DNA from 4 places in the Rahnella inusitata genome. Region 4 is predicted to be linked to each of the others. Evidence: predicted binding sites of a transcription regulator. Region 4 holds the regulator's gene; each other region holds the start of a gene.
The links. Region 4 encodes PurR, which represses purine synthesis genes. Its sites were predicted from a motif close to CANGCAAACGTTTGCNTG; they were not measured.
Positions count from the first base shown of each region.

Region 1: a site for PurR is predicted at 2,104-2,121, ahead of ypfJ (KPN_02809 family neutral zinc metallopeptidase). Genes of this name have one in related genera too.
Region 2: a site for PurR is predicted at 2,267-2,284, ahead of gcvT (glycine cleavage system aminomethyltransferase GcvT). Genes of this name have one in related genera too.
Region 3: a site for PurR is predicted at 2,172-2,189, ahead of cvpA (colicin V production protein). Genes of this name have one in related genera too.

Region 1 covers NZ_CP065024.1:3,887,828-3,892,665, reverse strand. The annotation lists gene dapA (4-hydroxy-tetrahydrodipicolinate synthase) at 1-213, shown strand, start outside; gene bamC (outer membrane protein assembly factor BamC) at 230-1,309, shown strand; gene purC (phosphoribosylaminoimidazolesuccinocarboxamide synthase) at 1,366-2,079, shown strand; gene ypfJ (KPN_02809 family neutral zinc metallopeptidase) at 2,303-3,181, shown strand; gene I2123_RS18275 (DUF441 domain-containing protein) at 3,305-3,757, shown strand; gene I2123_RS18270 (tRNA(Met) cytidine acetyltransferase TmcA) at 3,759-4,838, shown strand, end outside.
Region 2 covers NZ_CP065024.1:4,125,679-4,130,516, reverse strand. The annotation lists gene ubiH (2-octaprenyl-6-methoxyphenyl hydroxylase) at 1-773, shown strand, start outside; gene ubiI (FAD-dependent 2-octaprenylphenol hydroxylase) at 791-2,017, shown strand; gene gcvT (glycine cleavage system aminomethyltransferase GcvT) at 2,341-3,438, shown strand; gene gcvH (glycine cleavage system protein GcvH) at 3,493-3,879, shown strand; gene gcvP (aminomethyl-transferring glycine dehydrogenase) at 3,988-4,838, shown strand, end outside.
Region 3 covers NZ_CP065024.1:1,731,523-1,736,360, forward strand. The annotation lists gene folC (bifunctional tetrahydrofolate synthase/dihydrofolate synthase) at 1-1,186, shown strand, start outside; gene dedD (cell division protein DedD) at 1,176-1,991, shown strand; gene cvpA (colicin V production protein) at 2,258-2,749, shown strand; gene purF (amidophosphoribosyltransferase) at 2,780-4,297, shown strand; gene I2123_RS08205 (UbiX family flavin prenyltransferase) at 4,428-4,838, shown strand, end outside.
Region 4 covers NZ_CP065024.1:2,230,460-2,235,297, forward strand. The annotation lists gene I2123_RS10475 (S6 family peptidase) at 1-1,711, opposite strand, end outside; gene purR (HTH-type transcriptional repressor PurR) at 2,084-3,109, opposite strand; gene cydH (cytochrome bd-I oxidase subunit CydH) at 3,443-3,532, shown strand; gene I2123_RS10490 (C40 family peptidase) at 3,697-4,599, opposite strand.

The DNA.
Region 1 (4,838 bases), 1.7 Mb from region 4:
AGTGGCAATTTTGCCGAAGCACGTCGCCTGAATCAGCGCCTGATGCCGTTGCATCAGCATTTGTTTATAGAAGCAAACCCAATCCCGGTGAAATGGGCCTGTAAGGCACTGGGAATGATGGCAACCGATACTCTGCGTCTGCCTATGACGCCGTTAACAGATGCTGCCCGTCCGGTCGTGGAACAAGCACTTAAAAGCGCCGGTTTGCTGTAACTCTTAGGAAGATTTGATGGCCTCTTTATTTGACAAGAATAGTTTCCAGATGACCCGTTTGCAGAAAACAGCCGTAGCGAAAGTGGTCGGGGTTTCCCTGATTATGCTGCTGGCAGCCTGCTCCAGCGACCAGCGCTACAAGCGTCAGGTCAGCGGTGATGAATCCTACCTCGATGCGCCAGCGCTCAGTGAGCTTAAAGCACCGGCGGGCATGATTCTGCCAGTGCAGAATGGCACCTACGAAATCCGCCAGGGCGCGATGCAAGGCGCGGTGGGCAAACAGCTCGATATCCGTCCACCAATGCAGCCTCTGGCCTTGCTGAACGGTTCACAAACGCAGTTCGCCGGTGACAGCAGCACTGTATTGCTGGAAAACACCGCGCAAAACCGCGATTTGTGGAACAGTGTGGTGAAAGCCGTTCAGCAAAATAATTACAAAATTGCTAACCGCGACGACGCTAACCAGACGCTGACCACCGATTTCGTTGACTGGAATCGTGCAGATGAAGACTTCCAGTATCAGGGCCGTTACCAGATCAGCGTGAAACAGCAGAGCTACCAGTTAGCGCTGACCGTTAAAACGCTTGAGCTGAAACAGCAGGATAAAGCGGTGACCGCATCAGCTGAAATCCAGCGTTATAACAGCCAGATGATGAACTCGATCACCGCCAGCCTCGATAAAGTGCAGCAGGATACGCAGGCGCGTCTCGACAACCGTCGCGTCGGTGAAATCGACGTGCAGAGCGGTGCTGATGATACCGGTTTACCGGTGCTGATCGTGCGTACCACCTACGGCGCAGTGTGGGATCGTTTACCAAATGCACTGGCGAAAGCTGGCATGAAAGTGACCGACAGCAGCCGTCCGCAGGGGACATTGTCCGTTACCTACAAACCGTTGAATGACGATGCGTGGCAGACACTGGGTGCGAAAGATCCGGGCCTCTCTTCCGGTGACTACAAACTTCAGGTTGGCGACCTCGACAACCGCAGTAGCTTGCAGTTCCTTGATCCGAAAGGACATGCTCTCAGCCAGTCGCAGAACGACGCGATGGTGGCGGTCATGCAGGCCGCATTTAGCCAGAGCAGTGCAAAATAATACCAAGGGGCTCCGGCCCCTTTTTACATCTGTTTTTTCCACTGGAGTAAGTAAAGATGCAAAAGTTAGCTGAGTTGTATCGCGGCAAGGCGAAAACCGTCTACACCACTGAAAACCCGGACCTGCTGGTGCTGGAATTCCGTAACGATACGTCAGCACTGGATGGTCAGCGTATTGAGCAGTTCGACCGTAAAGGTATGGTTAACAACAAATTTAACCATTTCATCATGGCTAAGCTGGAAGAAGCCGGGATTCCGACCCAAATGGAACGCCTGCTGTCTGACAACGAAGTACTGGTGAAAAAACTGGATATGGTCCCGGTTGAATGCGTTATCCGTAACCGTGCTGCTGGATCGCTGGTAAAACGTCTGGGCATTGAAGAAGGTCTGGTTTTGAATCCGCCGTTGTTTGATCTGTTTTTGAAAAACGATGCGATGCACGATCCGATGATCAACGAGTCTTACTGCAAAACCTTCGGTTGGGTGAACGAAGAGCACCTGGCGCGTATGAAAGAGCTGAGCTACAAAGCCAACGACGTGTTGACCAAGCTGTTTGACGATGCCGGTCTGATTCTGGTCGATTTCAAACTCGAGTTCGGTCTGTTTAACGGCGAAGTGGTGCTGGGTGATGAGTTCTCACCAGACGGCAGCCGCCTGTGGGACAAAGAGACGTTGAACAAGATGGACAAAGATCGTTACCGCCAGAGTCTGGGTGGCCTGATTGAAGCCTACGAAGAAGTCGCTCGCCGTATCGGTGTGAAACTGGACTAAGCAACGCTTAGTTTTTAGCCCGGACGCGCAATCGTTTCCGTCGCGGGCTTATGCTAAAACGGGTGGTAGTTTCGCCACCCGATCTTTATCCCGCATTTAATTTCCTCTTTTTTACCCTGATTTATTTCATTTAATTCCTCCTGACCTAAAATTACGTCCCTGCGCGGATGGTATAAATCGCGCACGCTGGCTAGTCTTTATAAAAACAGTCTGGAGGTGGAGTATGCGTTGGCAAGGGCGTCGCGAAAGCGACAATGTAGAAGACAGACGCGGACAGGGATCCAGCGGCGGCGGTGGCCTGGGTGGTGGCGGTATGCGCCTGCCAATCCGTGGCAAAAGCGGCATTGTGATTATTATCGTGGTACTGGTCGCCGGGTATTATGGTATCGACCTTTCTCCACTGATTGACGGCGGACAATCCGGCAACGTACAGCGCCAGACGCAATCCCAATCCATCAGCCCGAAAGATGATGAGCAGGCGAAATTCACTTCCGTCATCCTCGCGTCGACGGAAGATACGTGGAAAGACATTTTCCAGAAACAGGGGATGACGTATCGCGAACCGAAACTGGTGATGTATCGTGGCGCGACCCGTACCGGTTGCGGAACCGGCCAGTCGGTGATGGGGCCGTTCTATTGCCCGGCGGACAGCACGGTGTATATCGATCTCTCTTTCTATCAGGAATTGCAGAACAAACTGGGCGCGGGCGGTGATTTTGCACAGGGTTACGTAGTCGCCCACGAAGTAGGTCACCACGTGCAGAATCTGCTGGGCATTGAGCGCAAGGTGCGGCAGTTGCAGCAGGGTGCGTCGCAGGCGGTGGTGAATCAACTGTCGGTGAAAATGGAATTGCAGGCCGACTGCTACGCCGGTGTCTGGGGCCATTCGATGCAGGAGCAAAACGTCCTTGAAGCAGGCGATCTGAAAGAAGCGCTGAACGCCGCACAGGCGATAGGCGATGACCGTTTGCAACAGCAAAGTCAGGGGCGTGTAGTGCCGGACAGCTTTACCCACGGCACCTCTCAGCAGCGCTATGACTGGTTCAAACGCGGTTTCGATACCGGTAATCCGGATCAGTGCAATACCTTCGGCAGCCTCTGATTTCGCGCAGACGCGACCATTCAGTTCTGGTCTGCCCGCAAAAACTGTTCAATAATCAACGACCGATTCAGAAAGGCTCTCCGGAGCCTTTCTGCCTTTCTGACAGGAAACGCAGGGAACGCTATGGCTTTTCTCGATCCAACCCTTTTGATCTTACTGGTCTTTGCCGGACTGGGCATCATCAGCCACAACAGCGCGGTGACTATCGCGATGTTTTTCCTGCTGACAGTGCGCATCACGCCGCTCAATACCTTCTTCCCGTGGATTGAAAAATATGGCCTGACTATCGGCATTATTATTCTCACCATCGGGGTGATGGCACCGATCGCCAGCGGAAAAATCAGCGCCAGCACCGTGGTCCATTCTTTCTTTCACTGGAAATCCATCGCCGCTATTTTGGTGGGCGTACTGGTATCGTGGCTCGGCGGACGTGGCCTCACGCTGATGGGCACTCAGCCGCATCTGGTCGCCGGTTTACTTGTCGGCACGGTGCTTGGCGTGGCGCTGTTTAAAGGCGTGCCGGTCGGGCCGCTGATCGCCGCCGGGCTGCTCTCCATGCTGGTCGGGAAAACCTGAGATGCCTGTCGTATCGGTCGCATCGTTACAGCAACAGATGCTGCGCCGCGGCGTGCGGCGCGTGCTGGTGTTCAGCGGTGAAGCGGACTGGTGCGTGGCGCAGGCTCTCGAATTTTCGGGCCAAAGCGCGGGGGACTGGTTGTGGATCAGTGATTCGCCGCCTGTGGGAGTGAACGCCTGCTCACCCTCTGCGGCGCATTCGCTTCTCGGTCAGGATTTTTTGCACGGCATTTTTGATGCCCGCACCGGGTTGAACGTGGACGCACTGGCGGCGTTTTCCGGAACACTTAAGGCCGGAAGCTGGCTGATTTTGCTGGTGCCGGACTGGTGCCGCTGGTCGCAATTACCTGACGCCGACAGCCTGCGCTGGAGCGAACAACCACAGGCGATCCCCACGCCGCGTTTTATCCGTCGTTTTCAGGCATTACTGGAAAGCACGCCGCACGTCGCGCTGTGCAGGCAACATCATCCTTTTTCACTTTCCCCTTTACCGCCTGCACCCGACTGGCTGCCGCCCGATGGCCAACCGACGCCTGAGCAGCAACAGATTTTACAGCGGCTGATGCAGGCCAAATCCGGTGTGTGGGTACTGACTTCGCCGCGCGGTCGCGGTAAGTCGCGTCTTGCGGGAATGCTGACCGCGCAGTGGCCGGGCACCTGCCTGGTGACTGCGCCGGGTAAAGGTGCTGTGAATCAGATCCTCGCCCATGCGCCTGAATCCACCCGTTTTATCGCACCCGATGCCCTGCTGATGATGTGCCGTGAAGCCGCGGTGGATGATGCGGACTGGCTGATTATCGATGAAGCCGCTGCTATTCCCGCACCGATGTTGACGGAGCTGGTGGCGGCTTTCCCGCGCGTATTACTTACTACCACGGTTCAGGGTTACGAAGGCACGGGGCGCGGATTTCTGCTGAAGTTTTGCGCTTCGCTGCCGCAGTGGCAGGATTTGCGGCTGACCGCGCCAATCCGCTGGTCGGAACAGGATATGCTCGAACCCCTGATAAGCGATGCGTTGCTGTTCGGCGAACCCCTGACAAAGATTAAAAACACAAACGTACCTTCTGCTATTTTTTCCCCC
Region 2 (4,838 bases), 1.9 Mb from region 4:
TCGCACGGACGGCAGATTCTGCCAGCGTCACGCTCGATACCGGCGAAACACTGACCGCGCAGCTTCTGGTCGCCGCCGACGGTTCCCACTCCTCGCTGGCGAAGGCCTGCAATATTGGCTGGCAGCGCGAAGACTATGGTCAGATTGCGGTCATCACCAATGTCGCAACGTCTGAACCGCATCGTGGCCGTGCGTTTGAACGCTTCACACAACACGGTCCGCTGGCCTTATTACCGATGTCCGACGGGCGCAGCTCGCTGGTGTGGTGTCATCCGCGTGAGGCCAAAGCTGAAATCGATGGCTGGACTGAAGCGCAATTTCTCAGTGAACTGCAAAAAGCCTTCGGCTGGCGTCTGGGCACGATGAAACAGGCCGGTACGCGCTTTAGCTATCCGCTGCAATTACAGAAAGCCAACAGTCATATCAGCCACCGTCTGGCGCTGGTCGGCAATGCCGCCCAAACGCTGCATCCGATCGCCGGACAGGGCTTTAATCTTGGTTTACGTGACGTGATGACGCTGGCGGAAACGCTGGCAAATGCCGCCGCGCACGGAACCGACGTCGGCAGTTATCGCGTGCTGAGTGAATACCAGCAGCGCCGTCAGCCCGATCAGCAAGCTACCGTCGGCGTGACCGATGGTCTGATCCATTTATTTGCCAATCGCTGGCTGCCATTAATGGTCGGACGCAATCTGGGTTTACTGGCGATGGAAGGCATTACGCCGCTGCGCGATGCTTTTACACGCAGGACTTTAGGCTGGGTTGATCGTTAAGCCTTACAGGAAAAATTATGCAATCTTTTGATGTGGTTATCGCCGGTGGCGGGATGGTCGGTCTGGCGCTGGCGTGCGGATTACAGGGCAGCGGATTGCGCGTTGCAGTGCTTGAAAGCCAGCAGCCAGATCTCGATTCTCCTTTGCCGGAACAGCCGGGTCTGCGTGTTTCAGCCATCAATGCCGCCAGTGAGCGTTTACTGAAATACATCGGCGTCTGGGACAACATCACCGCGCAACGCGCCAATGCTTATCAGGGTATGGAAGTCTGGGATCGCGACAGCTTCGGCAAAATCGCGTTTCGTGGCGAAGAATACGGATTCAGCCATCTCGGCCACATCATTGAGAATCAGGTGATCCACCGCGCGCTCTGGCAACAGGCGGAGAAGTCCTCTGATATCACCCTGCTGGCACCCGCTACGCTGAAAAACGTTGCGTGGGGCGAAAACGACGCCTTCATTACGCTTAATGACGATCGCCAGCTGAGCGCGCGCTTGGTCGTTGGCGCTGATGGCGCACAGTCGTGGCTGCGTCAGCACGCCGATATCCCGCTGACATTTTGGGATTACCGCCATCATGCACTGGTGGCGACCATCCGCACCGAAGAGCCGCACCAGTCTGTTGCACGACAGGTCTTCCACGGCGAGGGTATTCTGGCCTTTTTGCCGCTGGCCGATGCGCATTTGTCTTCGATTGTGTGGTCCGTTTCGCCGGATGAGGCACAGCGCCTGCGCGGGCTGGAGCCTGAAGAATTCAACAAAATTCTCGCCAGCACTTTCGATCTGCGTCTGGGCATCTGTACCGTTGAAAGCGAGCGTCAGACCTTCCCGCTGACCGGTCGTTATGCCCGCAGTTTTGCCGGACAGCGTCTGGCGCTGGTGGGGGATGCGGCGCACACCGTACATCCGCTGGCGGGGCAGGGCGTAAACTTAGGCTTTATGGATGCGGCCGAGCTGGCGTCTGAAATCAAACGCCTGCAAAAAGAAGGCAAAGATTTCGGGCAGCACATGTATCTGCGTCGCTATGAGCGCCGCCGTAAGCACAGTGCTGCGTTGATGCTGGCCGGAATGCAGGGTTTTCGCGAACTGTTTGCCGGTGACAATCCAGCGAAGAAACTCCTGCGTGATATCGGCCTGACGCTGGCTGATTCACTGCCGGGCGTGAAACCTAAATTAGTGCGTCAGGCCATGGGGCTGAACGATTTACCCGAATGGTTGCAGGAAGATTCGCTTCGATTGAAATAATCTAATTTCAGCTCAGTTTTTCCATTACATTTTCTAATCCGGGGCCGGATTTCTCATTCTGCAAATGGTGAGAAATCCGGCCTTGTCGTTATATAACGTCGATATTTTTGCTGTTTATTTGTAGATTTTGCGCCACAAACCCCATTTTCCCAGTCAAAAACTCTGCACAATGCCCCTGCTATTTAACTGACATTCCCTTTGCTCTGCATATTTTATCTTATGGTTAGCAGGGGAATTCGGTGGTAAGTTCAGGTAAAGGGTATCGTTTGCGCTCCCTGCGAATTTCGACTTTTTCAGGCAGCCTTTTCGTCATGAGGAATAAGATGGTTAAGCAGACTCAGCTTTTTGAACAACATGTCGCGTGCGGTGCGCGTATGGTCGATTTCCACGGCTGGATGATGCCTCTGCATTATGGCTCCCAGCTGGATGAACACCACGTTGTGCGCCAGGATGCCGGCATGTTCGACGTCTCGCACATGACCATCGTTGATCTCCGCGGTGCCCGTACCCGTGAATTCCTCCGTTACCTGCTGGCGAACGATGTCGCCAAACTCACCGTTCCCGGCAAAGCGCTGTACACCGGCATGCTCAATGCCTCCGGCGGCGTGATCGATGACCTGATTGTTTATTTCCTTACCGAAGATTATTTCCGCCTGGTGGTGAACTCCGCGACCCGTGAGAAAGATCTGGCATGGATTTCGCAGCATGCAGAACCGTACGGCGTTGAACTGACCGTACGTGATGATTTAGCGCTGGTGGCCGTTCAGGGGCCGCAGGCGAAAGAAAAAGCCCAAACCTTATTTACTGCTGAACAAAAACAGGCCGTCGAGGGCATGAAGCCGTTCTTTGGCGTGCAGGCGGGCGATTTGTTTATCGCGACCACCGGCTACACCGGTGAAGCGGGCTATGAAATCGCGCTGCCGCAAGAACAGGTCGCAGATTTCTGGCAGAAATTGCTGGCGGCGGGCGTGAAGCCTGCTGGTCTTGGGGCACGTGACACGCTGCGTCTGGAAGCGGGTATGAACCTTTACGGTCAGGAAATGGATGAAGGCGTTTCACCGCTGGCGGCCAACATGGGCTGGACCATTGCGTGGGCACCGGAAGACCGCGATTTTATTGGCCGTGACGCCCTGGAAAGACAGCGCGAGCAGGGCGCCGAACAGCTGGTCGGTCTGGTGATGACCGAAAAAGGCGTATTGCGTAACGAGCTGCCGGTGCATTTCACCGATGCGGCAGGCAACACTCAACAAGGCGTGATCACCAGCGGTTCATTCTCCCCGACGCTGGGCTACAGCATCGCGCTGGCGCGCGTTCCGGCAGGCATTGGCGAGCAGGCGATTGTGCAAATTCGTAACCGTGAGATGCCGGTAAAAGTCACCAAACCGGGCTTTGTCCGTAATGGTAAACCGCTGGCGCAGTAACGAATCCGATTGAGTTGAACACAAAAATTTAAAAACATTTTCAGGAGATTATTGATGAGCAATGTTCCCGCAGAGTTGAAATATGCCTCTTCCCACGAATGGGTGCGTTCTGAAGGCAACGGCGTTTACACCGTAGGCATCACCGAACACGCGCAGGAATTGCTGGGCGACATGGTGTTTGTCGATCTGCCAGAAGTTGGCCGTGAAGTGGCTGCTGGCGAAGACTGCGCCGTGGCAGAATCCGTGAAAGCGGCTTCCGATATTTACTCCCCGATCAGCGGCGAAATCATCGCGGTGAACGGTGAACTGGAAGGTTCTCCGGAGCTGGTTAACAGCGAGCCATACGGTGCCGGTTTCCTGTTCCAGATTAAAGCGTCAGACGAAGCCGAACTGGCTAACCTGCTTGATGCAGCAGCTTATGGTTCCTCGATCGACGAATAAGTAAGACTGCACGACCGCCTCGCAACCCGTTTGCGGGGCGCATTCAACACCCGTAGCTTTTGTCAGTATCCCAAGACACCTCCAGCAGATTTCAGGAATGCGTAGCAAATGACTCAGACTCTCAGCCAACTCGAACACAGCGAAGCGTTTATCGGCCGCCACATTGGTCCGTCTTCTCAGCAGCAGCAAGATATGCTGGAGACGGTCGGTGCCGGTTCGTTAAATGCCCTGATCCAGCAGATCGTTCCGGTCGATATTCAGTTGCCGGGGCCACCGGCCGTCGGCGATGCCGTAACCGAACATCAGGCGCTGGCTGAGCTTAAAGCCATTGCCAGCCAGAATCAGCGCTATAAATCCTACATCGGTATGGGTTACAGCGCGGTGCTGACGCCGCCGGTAATCCTGCGTAATATGCTGGAAAATCCGGGCTGGTACACCGCGTATACGCCGTATCAACCCGAGGTGTCGCAGGGGCGTCTGGAATCACTGCTGAACTTCCAGCAGCTGACGCTGGATCTGACCGGTCTGGATCTGGCTTCTGCTTCGTTGCTTGATGAAGCGACCGCCGCTGCTGAAGCGATGGCGCTGGCAAAACGCGCCAGCAAACTGAAAAACGCCAACCGTTTCTTCGTGGCTGACGATGTGCACCCGCAAACCCTGGACGTGGTTCGCACACGTGCTGAAACCTTTGGCTTCGACATCATTGTTGATAAAGCCGAGAAGGTGCTGGATCTGGAAGGCGTGTTCGGTGTGCTGTTACAGCAGGTCGGCACCACAGGTGAAGTTCACGATTACAGCGCACTGCTGGCTGAACTGAAATCCCGCAAAATTATCACCAGCGTTGCCGCTGACATTATGGCACTGGTTACGCTGACCGCGCCGGGCAAGCAGGGCGCGGACGTAGTCTTTGGTTCGGCACAGCGTTTCGGCGTGCCAATGGGCTACGGCGGCCCGCACGC
Region 3 (4,838 bases), 500 kb from region 4:
GGTCAGCGCGGTTGCTGCAAAACTCGATTTGCTGACGCCCGCACCGCTGGTCTTTACCGTCGCGGGCACCAATGGTAAAGGCACCACCTGCGCCACACTCGAATCGATTCTGATGGCCGCCGGTTATCGCGTCGGCGTCTACAGCTCTCCCCATCTTGTGCGTTACACCGAGCGCGTGCGCATTCAGGGCGAAGAGCTGCCGGAATCGGCGCACTGTGAGTCTTTCGCGCTGCTGGAAGCCGGACGCGGTGATATTTCACTGACCTATTTCGAATACAGCACCTTGTCCGCGCTGTATCTGTTTAAGCAGGCGAAGCTGGACGTGGTTATTCTCGAAGTGGGGCTGGGCGGGCGCCTGGATGCCACGAATATCGTGGATGCCGCCGTTTCGGTTGTTACCAGCATTGCGTTGGATCACACCGACTGGCTGGGCTCCGACCGCGAAAGCATTGGCCGCGAAAAGGCCGGTATTTTCCGTGCGGGCAAACCTGCAGTCGTCGGTGAGCCGGATATGCCGCAGTCGATTGCCGACGTCGCGCAGGAAAAACAGTCTGATTTGTACCGTCGGGATACGAACTGGCATTTCACCGCCAGTGATCAGAGCTGGCGCTGGGCGGCGCTGCATAACGGCGCAGAAACCGGTGCGCTGGAAAATCTGCCGCTGCCGAACGTTCCGTTGGCGAATGCCGCCACGGCGCTGGCTGCATTGCATTATTCGCCGCTGCAAATTCCTGCTGACGCCATACGTTCGGGGTTGCAGCGCGCCGCGCTGCCGGGACGTTTCCAGACGGTAAGTGAATCGCCACGCCTGATCCTCGACGTTGCGCACAATCCTCATGCCGCGGCTTATCTGGCCGGACGTCTGGCGCAGTTGCCGCGTCAGGACGGGAAAGTGCGTGCGGTGGTCGGCATGTTGTCAGATAAAGATATTGCCGGTACGCTGGCATGTCTGTCGCCTCAGGTCGATGTTTGGTATTGCGCACCGCTCGAAGGTCCGCGCGGTGCCAGCGCAAAAGAGCTGACGGCGCACCTGCCTTCTGCGCGTGAGTTTGCGGATGTCGGATCAGCCTGGAGGCAGGCTATGCAGGAGGCGGCTCCTCAGGATATTGTGATCGTCTGCGGTTCGTTTCATACCGTCGCTCACGTAATGGATGCTTTAGATACGGGGAAAACCAGTGGCAAGTAAGTTTCAAAATCGTCTGGTCGGGACGGTCATTCTGGTGGCGCTGGGCGTCATCATTTTGCCCGGTTTACTCGACGGCAAGAAAAAACATTACGAAGACGAATTTGCGTCTATCCCATTGGTGCCAAAAGCGGGTGATGTTGAAGAACAGGACTCGGTGCCGCCGGTGACGCAGTCACTGCCAGCGCAGGCACCGGAAGGTGCCAATCAGGCGATGAGTGGCGCGCCTGAAGAGGACCATTCTGCGAACAATACTACAGCTGCCAATCGCGGCGCAGTCGCACCAGGCAATACCACGGTGGAAACGCCGCCGTCCACCACGTTGCCAGAGCAGAAGAAGGCCGTGACGCCAACGCGGACCGAGCCGGCGAAGCAGAAACCGGTTGAGCAAAAACCGGTGGTGCAAAAACCGAAGACCATCGAACCTAAACCAATGGTCGAAGCGCCGCCAATAGTTAAACAGAAGCCGGTCGAACAGCCGAAGCAGATCGAACAGCCTAAACCTGTTGAGCAGCCGAAAGCGGTCGAACAGCCGAAAGCCGCGCCGGAAGAAAAAGCGCCAGCGGGTCAGTCTTACGTCGTGCAACTGGGGGCATTGAAAAATGCCGCCAAAGCCAATGAGATCGTCGCGAATCTGCGGTTGTCAGGGTTCCGTGCCTTCACGGTGCCTTCCACTCCGGTGCAGGGACAAATCACGCGGTTGTACGTCGGCCCGGATGCGTCGAAGCAAAAACTCGAGGCGTCATTGCCACAGCTGCAACAGCTGAGTGGACTGGGCGGGCAGGTTCGCGCTTACAGCGCGCGCTGATTAAACGGCCTCTCCCTTCGCCGGGGGAGGAGTGAGACCTACTCATTTAATCAGTATGAGGGCACAAGCGATTTGTGCCCTTTTTCTATAGAATAGGTACGCTGAATTTTTATAGGTTTATGCTGCGATTGAGGTTTTTTTAATCGCTATTATTAATTTGTCTGACCGGCAGATTTCCCCTACGCAAACGTTTTCTTTTTCTGTTAGAATTCGCAGCGATTTGGATGCCGGGGTAGACGTGACTGGATTAGACACTGGAATAGTTAATGGTCTGGATTGATTACGTCATCATTGCGGTTATCGGATTTTCTGCCTTAGTCAGTTTGATTCGTGGCTTTGTTCGTGAGGCTTTATCGTTGGTAACCTGGGCTTGCGCCTTCTTCGTTGCCAGCCATTATTACCCTTACCTCGCCATCTACTTCACGCGTTTCGAAGATGAGTTAGTTCGAAACGGGATCGCAATTGCCATCTTGTTCATCGCGACGTTGATCGTAGGTGCAATTGTCAACTATGTGATTGGTTCGCTGGTCGAAAGAACCGGGTTGTCCGGCACTGACAGGGTGTTAGGTGTGTGCTTTGGCGCACTGCGCGGTGTGTTGATTGTCTCCGCGATGCTGTTCTTCCTGGATACCTTTACCGGCTTCTCACAAAGTGAAGACTGGAAACAATCTCAGTTGATCCCACAGTTCAGTTATATCATCAGGTGGTTCTTTGACTACCTGCAGAGCACGTCGAGTTTCTTGCCAAAACATCTTTAGTTTTGGCAGCGCTGAAGAGGAAAAGACAACATGTGCGGTATTGTCGGTATCGCCGGTTTCATGCCGGTAAACCAGTCGATTTATGACGCGTTAACGGTGTTACAACACCGTGGGCAGGATGCCGCAGGCATCGTCACCATTGACGCCAATAATAACTTCCGTTTACGGAAAGCGAATGGCCTGGTGAAGGATGTTTTCGAAGCCCGCCATATGCAACGCTTGCAAGGCAACATGGGCATTGGCCATGTTCGCTACCCAACGGCTGGCAGTTCCAGCGCTTCAGAAGCTCAACCCTTTTACGTCAACTCTCCGTTCGGCATCACCCTGGCCCATAACGGTAACCTGACCAATGCCCATGAACTGAGAAGTAACCTGTTCGAAGGCCAGCGTCGCCACGTCAACACGACTTCCGATTCTGAAGTTCTGCTGAATATCCTGGCCAGCGAGCTGGATCGTTTCCAGCATTATCCGCTGGAAGCTGACAACATTTTCGCTGCCGTTGCGGCGGTGAATCTGAAAATCCGCGGTGCGTATGCCTGTGTAGCGATGATCATCGGCCACGGCATGCTGGCATTCCGTGACCCGCACGGCATCCGTCCACTGGTGATCGGCAAACGTACGCTGGAAGGCGAGCGCAACGAGTACATGGTGGCGTCTGAAAGCGTAGCGTTAGACACGCTGGGCTTTGAATTCCTGCGTGATGTTGCGCCGGGCGAAGCGGTGTATATCACCGAAAAAGGCCAGCTGTTTACCCGCATGTGTGCTGAGAATCCACAGTACAACCCATGCCTGTTCGAGTATGTGTATTTCGCACGTCCTGACTCGTTCATCGACAAAATTTCCGTTTACAGCGCCCGTGTCCGTATGGGTGAAAAGCTGGGCGCGAAAATTGCCCGTGAATGGGAAGATCTGGATATCGATGTGGTGATTCCGATCCCGGAAACCTCTTGCGATATCGCGCTGGAAATTGCGCGCATCCTGAATAAACCGTACCGTCAGGGTTTTGTGAAAAACCGCTACGTGGGCCGTACGTTTATCATGCCGGGTCAGCAGGAACGTCGTAAATCGGTGCGTCGCAAACTGAACGCTAACCGTGCTGAGTTCCGTGATAAGAACGTATTGCTGGTTGATGACTCTATCGTGCGCGGCACCACTTCTCAGCAGATCGTTGAGATGGCGCGTGAAGCGGGGGCGAGACGCGTTTATCTGGCTTCTGCGGCACCGGAAATTCGTTTCCCGAACGTGTATGGCATCGATATGCCAAGCGCGAACGAGCTGATTGCGCACGGTCGTGAAGTCAGCGAAATCAATCAGATCATCGGTGCGGATGCGTTAATCTTCCAGGATCTCAGCGATTTGATCGCCGCAGTGAAAGAAGATAACAGCGATATAGAGAAGTTTGAGTGTTCAGTCTTCGACGGTATTTACGTCACCAAAGACGTTGATCAGAATTACCTCGAATATCTCGAAGCCCTGCGCAACGATGACGCTCAGGCGTTACGTGGCCAGCAGGAAGCTGAAAACCTTGAGATGCACAACGAAGGCTGATTAGCCGGTTGCTGACATCCGCTTAAACGCGCCCCTCCGGTGAACAGCCGGGCGGGCGCGTTTTTTTATGCCTGAATTTATGTCAGTATTAGCAGCATCGGGTCCGGTAACATTTTTCTAAGGCATTTTCATGAAACGACTTATTGTCGGCATTTCAGGCGCCAGTGGCGCAATTTATGGTGTCCGGTTATTGCAGGTGCTGCAAAGCGTGCCCGACATCGAAACTCATCTGGTGATGAGCAATGCCGCACGGCAAACGCTGACTCTGGAAACCGATCTGACGCTGCGCGACGTTCAGGCACTGGCTGATGTGGTGCATGATTCCCGTGATATTGCTGCCAGTATTTCTTCCGGCTCGTTTAAAACCACCGGTATGGTGATTTTACCGTGTTCGATTAAAACCTTATCCGGCATTGTGAACAGTTACACCGACGGTTTACTGACGCGCGCCGCGGACGTGGTGCTTAAAGAAAGCCGCCGTCTGGTGCTGTGCGTGCGCGAAACTCCGCTGCATCTCGGGCATCTGCGTCTGATGACGCAG
Region 4 (4,838 bases):
CATCGCTGAAGACCGTACCGGCCGCATGAGGAGTCACTCGTCCACTGAAGATCGCAGTGCCCGCACGCACTGTCATATCATTAGCATCCACTCCGCCAGCAAAGTTCCAGCTATTATCTCCTGCCGGGACATAGTCAATATTAAGCGCATCAGGATGTTCCGACGAGCCTAAATGACCGATAAAACTCTGGGAAGAAGTGTTGTTTAGCGTCAACGTAGATTGTTCAGCATCGTTGGTGTTAGCTATAATCGCACCATCGTCATTGTGATTTATCGTCGCGAAAGACATATCGTAACCATTCAGGTCAAGAGTGCCCCCGCGCGCACCAAATTGAATCTGATCGCCGGCAATTTGGCTCTCGTCACCAAGTTGCACAACTGGACGGCCACTGACCAACGTGACGGTAGAAAATGCCTGGCGATTATTGTTCTGGTCAGCTTGTTGGGCCAACACCACGGTACCGTCACCGACTCGCAGTCCACCCTCATTAACGCCGGTAGCATTTACATACAGTGTCCCTTCACCGATTTTATGCAGGTTATCGCCTTTGAGGCCGTTAACTTCCCAGTCAACCGTTTTACCATCATCCACTTCTACGCCGCCACCCACCCAGGTGGCATTCGCACCTGTCGCGGAGGTGACGCGATAATCATTGGAAAATTGAAGTTTACCCGCGCCCAGATTCACGGAAGAATCCAGCACAAGTTGACCACCTTCGCCATTGAAACGCAGGTCGTGTGTTGCGTTCAGTTGATCATTGGTTGCCTGAGTAGGGAGCGCGTAGCTTAGACCATGCCATATCCACTGAGAATCGCCCTGGGTTATAGCGGCGGTCCCCCAATGAATATCGCCATCAGCCTGCACATCCACGACATCGGGATCCGTCGTTGAATCAATGATCGATTTTATAAAGGCTGTCTGCAGATCTAAGTTATACGTGGTCAACGCGTAAGGGGGTGAACCATTACCCGACGTCGTTACACCGTACAATTCCCATTGTTTATCTACGCTGTCATAGACAAATAGCGGACTTCCGCTATCGCCACCTTGCGCAGCAGAACTAAAAGGCGTCGTACGCGCATCGTCTGGCGCGTAGTTTGTCCACCGTAATCTCCAGTTTTCAAAGGTGGGATTAATCATTGTCCCGCCCGATTTCCATTTATAAGCGCTGCTTAGCTGTTTGGTTTTATTTGTTCCCGGAATGACCTGGACTTGAGTGCCTGAACCAACCCGAGTGTAATATTTATATCTTTCATGATCGTTACGGGCATCATTAGCGAGCATCATGGGGGCTGGTGCCGCATCTGTTACAACTTTATTTAGGCGTGGAACATGAAAATCTCTGCCTGAGGGATCGACATTTCTGCTGATGAGTTGATAAGTGTAAGAATACTTCGCATTATTTCCATATTTTACTGATTTATAGCCACCGTTGTGAGCAACGCTCACGATGTGAGAGGGTGAAATTAACGTTGCAACGGCGGAGTCATCAGTGGAGCTAAAATCGGGGATCGGGAAATTTAAGAAGCCCGCAGACGTACCATCAGTTTTAAAAACCTCTACATTTTCGGCTCCGGGGGTATATTTACCCAGGTTTTCACCGAAGTCCCGGTAGTCTTGTACCGATACATCTTCACGCATTACTCCTGCGTGGGTATTGAAAATAGCACAAGAGATGAGTGTTGCGAGTACACTCGGTTTCCATTCCATTAGATTTTCCTTACTTCCATTTCAAAAGGTGAAGGATATTAGTTGAACCTTTTTGGAAAGTGAAATTTTAATTGTGCTAGTCTGCTTTCTGAAATCATGTGTAATCTTCATTTGCCTGTAATATATAGGGAAATTTTTTTTAATATGTATTTTGTATTGTTTTTTTTATAGATAACTTACGCGAATGATATTATGAAGGTAATTATTTGTAGTGGATTAATTCATGTAATAAATGAATTTACTTAATAAATAATAAGGGTCAGATATGATTTATCGTGACAAATTTTCACTAAAAATTAATGCGCGTGTTGCATAAAAACGCCTGCAAAAGCAGGCGTTAAAAGCATTAATAGCAAAGAGTAAAGGCAAACATTAACGGCGATAGTCGCGGAAAGGGCCATCGGCCACTGAGCGGCGTTCTACCAGCTTCGGATGTACCTCGATGGTCTGAGATTCTTCTCGTTTGCTGACGATGCGATCGAGCAACATCGTGAAGGCCATTTCACCCAGACGCTCTTTCGGCTGATGCACCGTGGTCAGCGCTGGTGAGAAGTAACGGGCATTACGCACGTTATCATATCCGATAACGGAAATGTCTTGAGGAACGCGCAAACCGAATTCATCGGCTGCACAAATCGCGCCCATCGCCATGACGTCACCGCCACAGAACACGGCGGTCGGGCGTTGCTTTTGCATCAGGATTTTTTGCATAGCCTGATAACCTGACTCGGGTTCGAAATCACCCTGGACGACCCATTCTTCACGCAAAGGAATATTGGCTTCGGTCAGCGCTTTCACAAAACCCTGGAAGCGGCCACCGCCGGTGTTACGCGCCAGCTGCCCCGGGATCACGCCGATATCGCGATGGCCGCGTTCAATCAGATAGCGTCCGGCCATGTATCCGCCTTCGAACGCATTATCGATGATGCTGTCGGTGAAGTTTTTACGCGCTTCGCCCCAGTCCATTACGACCATCGGGATTGACCGGTATTCTTCCAGCATGTTCAGCAGTTCATCAGGGTATTCCGCACACATCACCAGCAAACCATCGACACGTTTTTGTGCCAGCATCGCCAGGTAGGCCTGCTGCTTATCCAGATTGTTGTGTGAGTTACACAAAATCAACGTGTAGCCTTTGGAAAAGCAACTGTTCTCCACGGCTTCAATCACTTCGGCAAAATAGGGCGCTTCGCTTGACGTCGCCAGCAGGCCGATCGTTTTAGTGTTATTGACCTTCAGGCTGCGTGCGACGGCGCTTGGTGAGTAGTGCAAGTCTTTGATGGCCAGCAGAACCGCGGCTTTGGTGTCTTCGGCGACGAAACGTGTTTTATTGATGACGTGCGACACGGTTGTGGTGGAAACGCCAGCGCGCTTTGCGACATCTTTAATCGTTGCCATGTAAGGAATGACTCCTGAACTCACGTGTTTCAGCACGTTAGCATTATGTTAATCGTTTGCTTGCGTGGATTTCACTGCGGGCTTATAAAAAGGCAGTGAAATCGTTGGGTGAGTTCGTCAGAGTGAGGCGTAAAGCGCCCTCGGGAGAAATCGACCGGCACACAGGCGTGGTAACCGACAATTTTCTCTTATATTGCAGGAAAGTGGAAGTGTTATTGTGGGTTATCGCGCATGAATCAACGCGGGATTTTAGCCGGGAAGTATGAGAAAATGCGTTGGCACACATTTAGTGTGGCTAAATGAAGCGCCACAATTGATCTGTAAGGGGGTTTTATGGACCGCAATCTAAAATTGTCATTAATCACCACGGTTTGCGCTTTGCTCGTGATTGTCGCTTTCAGCTTCACCGCAGTAATGAACTAAAAGACGCGCAAGTCAGGCAATAAAAAGGGCGATTACCTGTTACAGGAATCGCCCTTTCTATTTTACGCAGTGACCTTTGCGCCGATACTCTTCCCTGCAGAAACGCTTCGTTAAATGCTATTCAATGGCTGATTAGCGAAACTTCAGACTTAACGAACTGTTTATTATCGGATCGTTTTCGGGGTCATTACCCGACGTGCGCCCACGTAATGGTCTTGCCAGTAATCATCGCCCAGGGAAGTGATTTTGATGTCTTCACCGGTACGCGGAGACTGAATAAATTTGCCGTTACCGACGTAAACCCCGACGTGGTCCGCGGCTCCGCGGTTATTGATTCTAAAGAACACCAGATCGCCTGATTCCAGCTCGCCGCGTTTCACCGGCGCTGCGTCGCGCAGGTGGTACATTTCGTTGGCCGTGCGCGGCATTTTAATGCGAATCAAATCTTTGTACGCGTAATAAACTAAACCACTGCAATCGAATCCGGTATTAGGTGAGGTGCCACCCCAGCGATAAGGCTTGCCGACCTGATGCATCAGCTTGGTCATCGCCGTTTGCTGCGCATGTTGATAACGTTTTTTATGCGTCGCACTTAATGTAATCGGCTTGCTGTCTTCTTCAACTAACTTTTTACCTTTACGGTGGCGACCATAGGCTTCTTTCTTGCTGGCCTTCGTCGTGGCGTTTTTTGCCAGAGCCTGGGTTTTAGATTTCTTGGTGGATTTGCTCTCGGCCCGGGTGGTCTTGAGTGTTTTTTCTTTTTTGCTCTCAGCCCGCGTTGTTTTTACTGTTTTCTCTGAAGCGTTTTTTCGCTTAACCAGTTCGGTGCTTTTAACTCTCTTCTTCGCATTCTTTTCGTGGCTCTGTTGTTCTTTGACCGGTGCCACTTTGGTTTTTTTTGTGGTTTTGGCAGCAACCGTCTTACGCTTTCGGCGTTCTTCAGGGGTAACCTGGTTAACGTGATTCTTTTTCTGATCGGCCGCAACACGGGTCTGCGGTGAGGCCTGGGCTATATTCAAAAATAGCTGGGTAAAGAGCAGCACAAAAAGCGTGAACAGTAAGCGCATAGCTTCGTTACCATGAGTGGTTAGGTTAAACATCAGAGATGTCAGAGTATTGCCTAAAAGAACCAGACAAAACAGCACGAATTGCCTCGATTCTAGATCATATTGTGAGAAAAAGTTAATAGCTTTTTTTATGCTGAAATAAACGCCATTTTTAGTTAAAAAAATGACCATATTTCAGTGTGTTAATATTTGAGCTAAACCATGGCGAATTGCAAATCCGGTGTTAACCCGACCGCTAA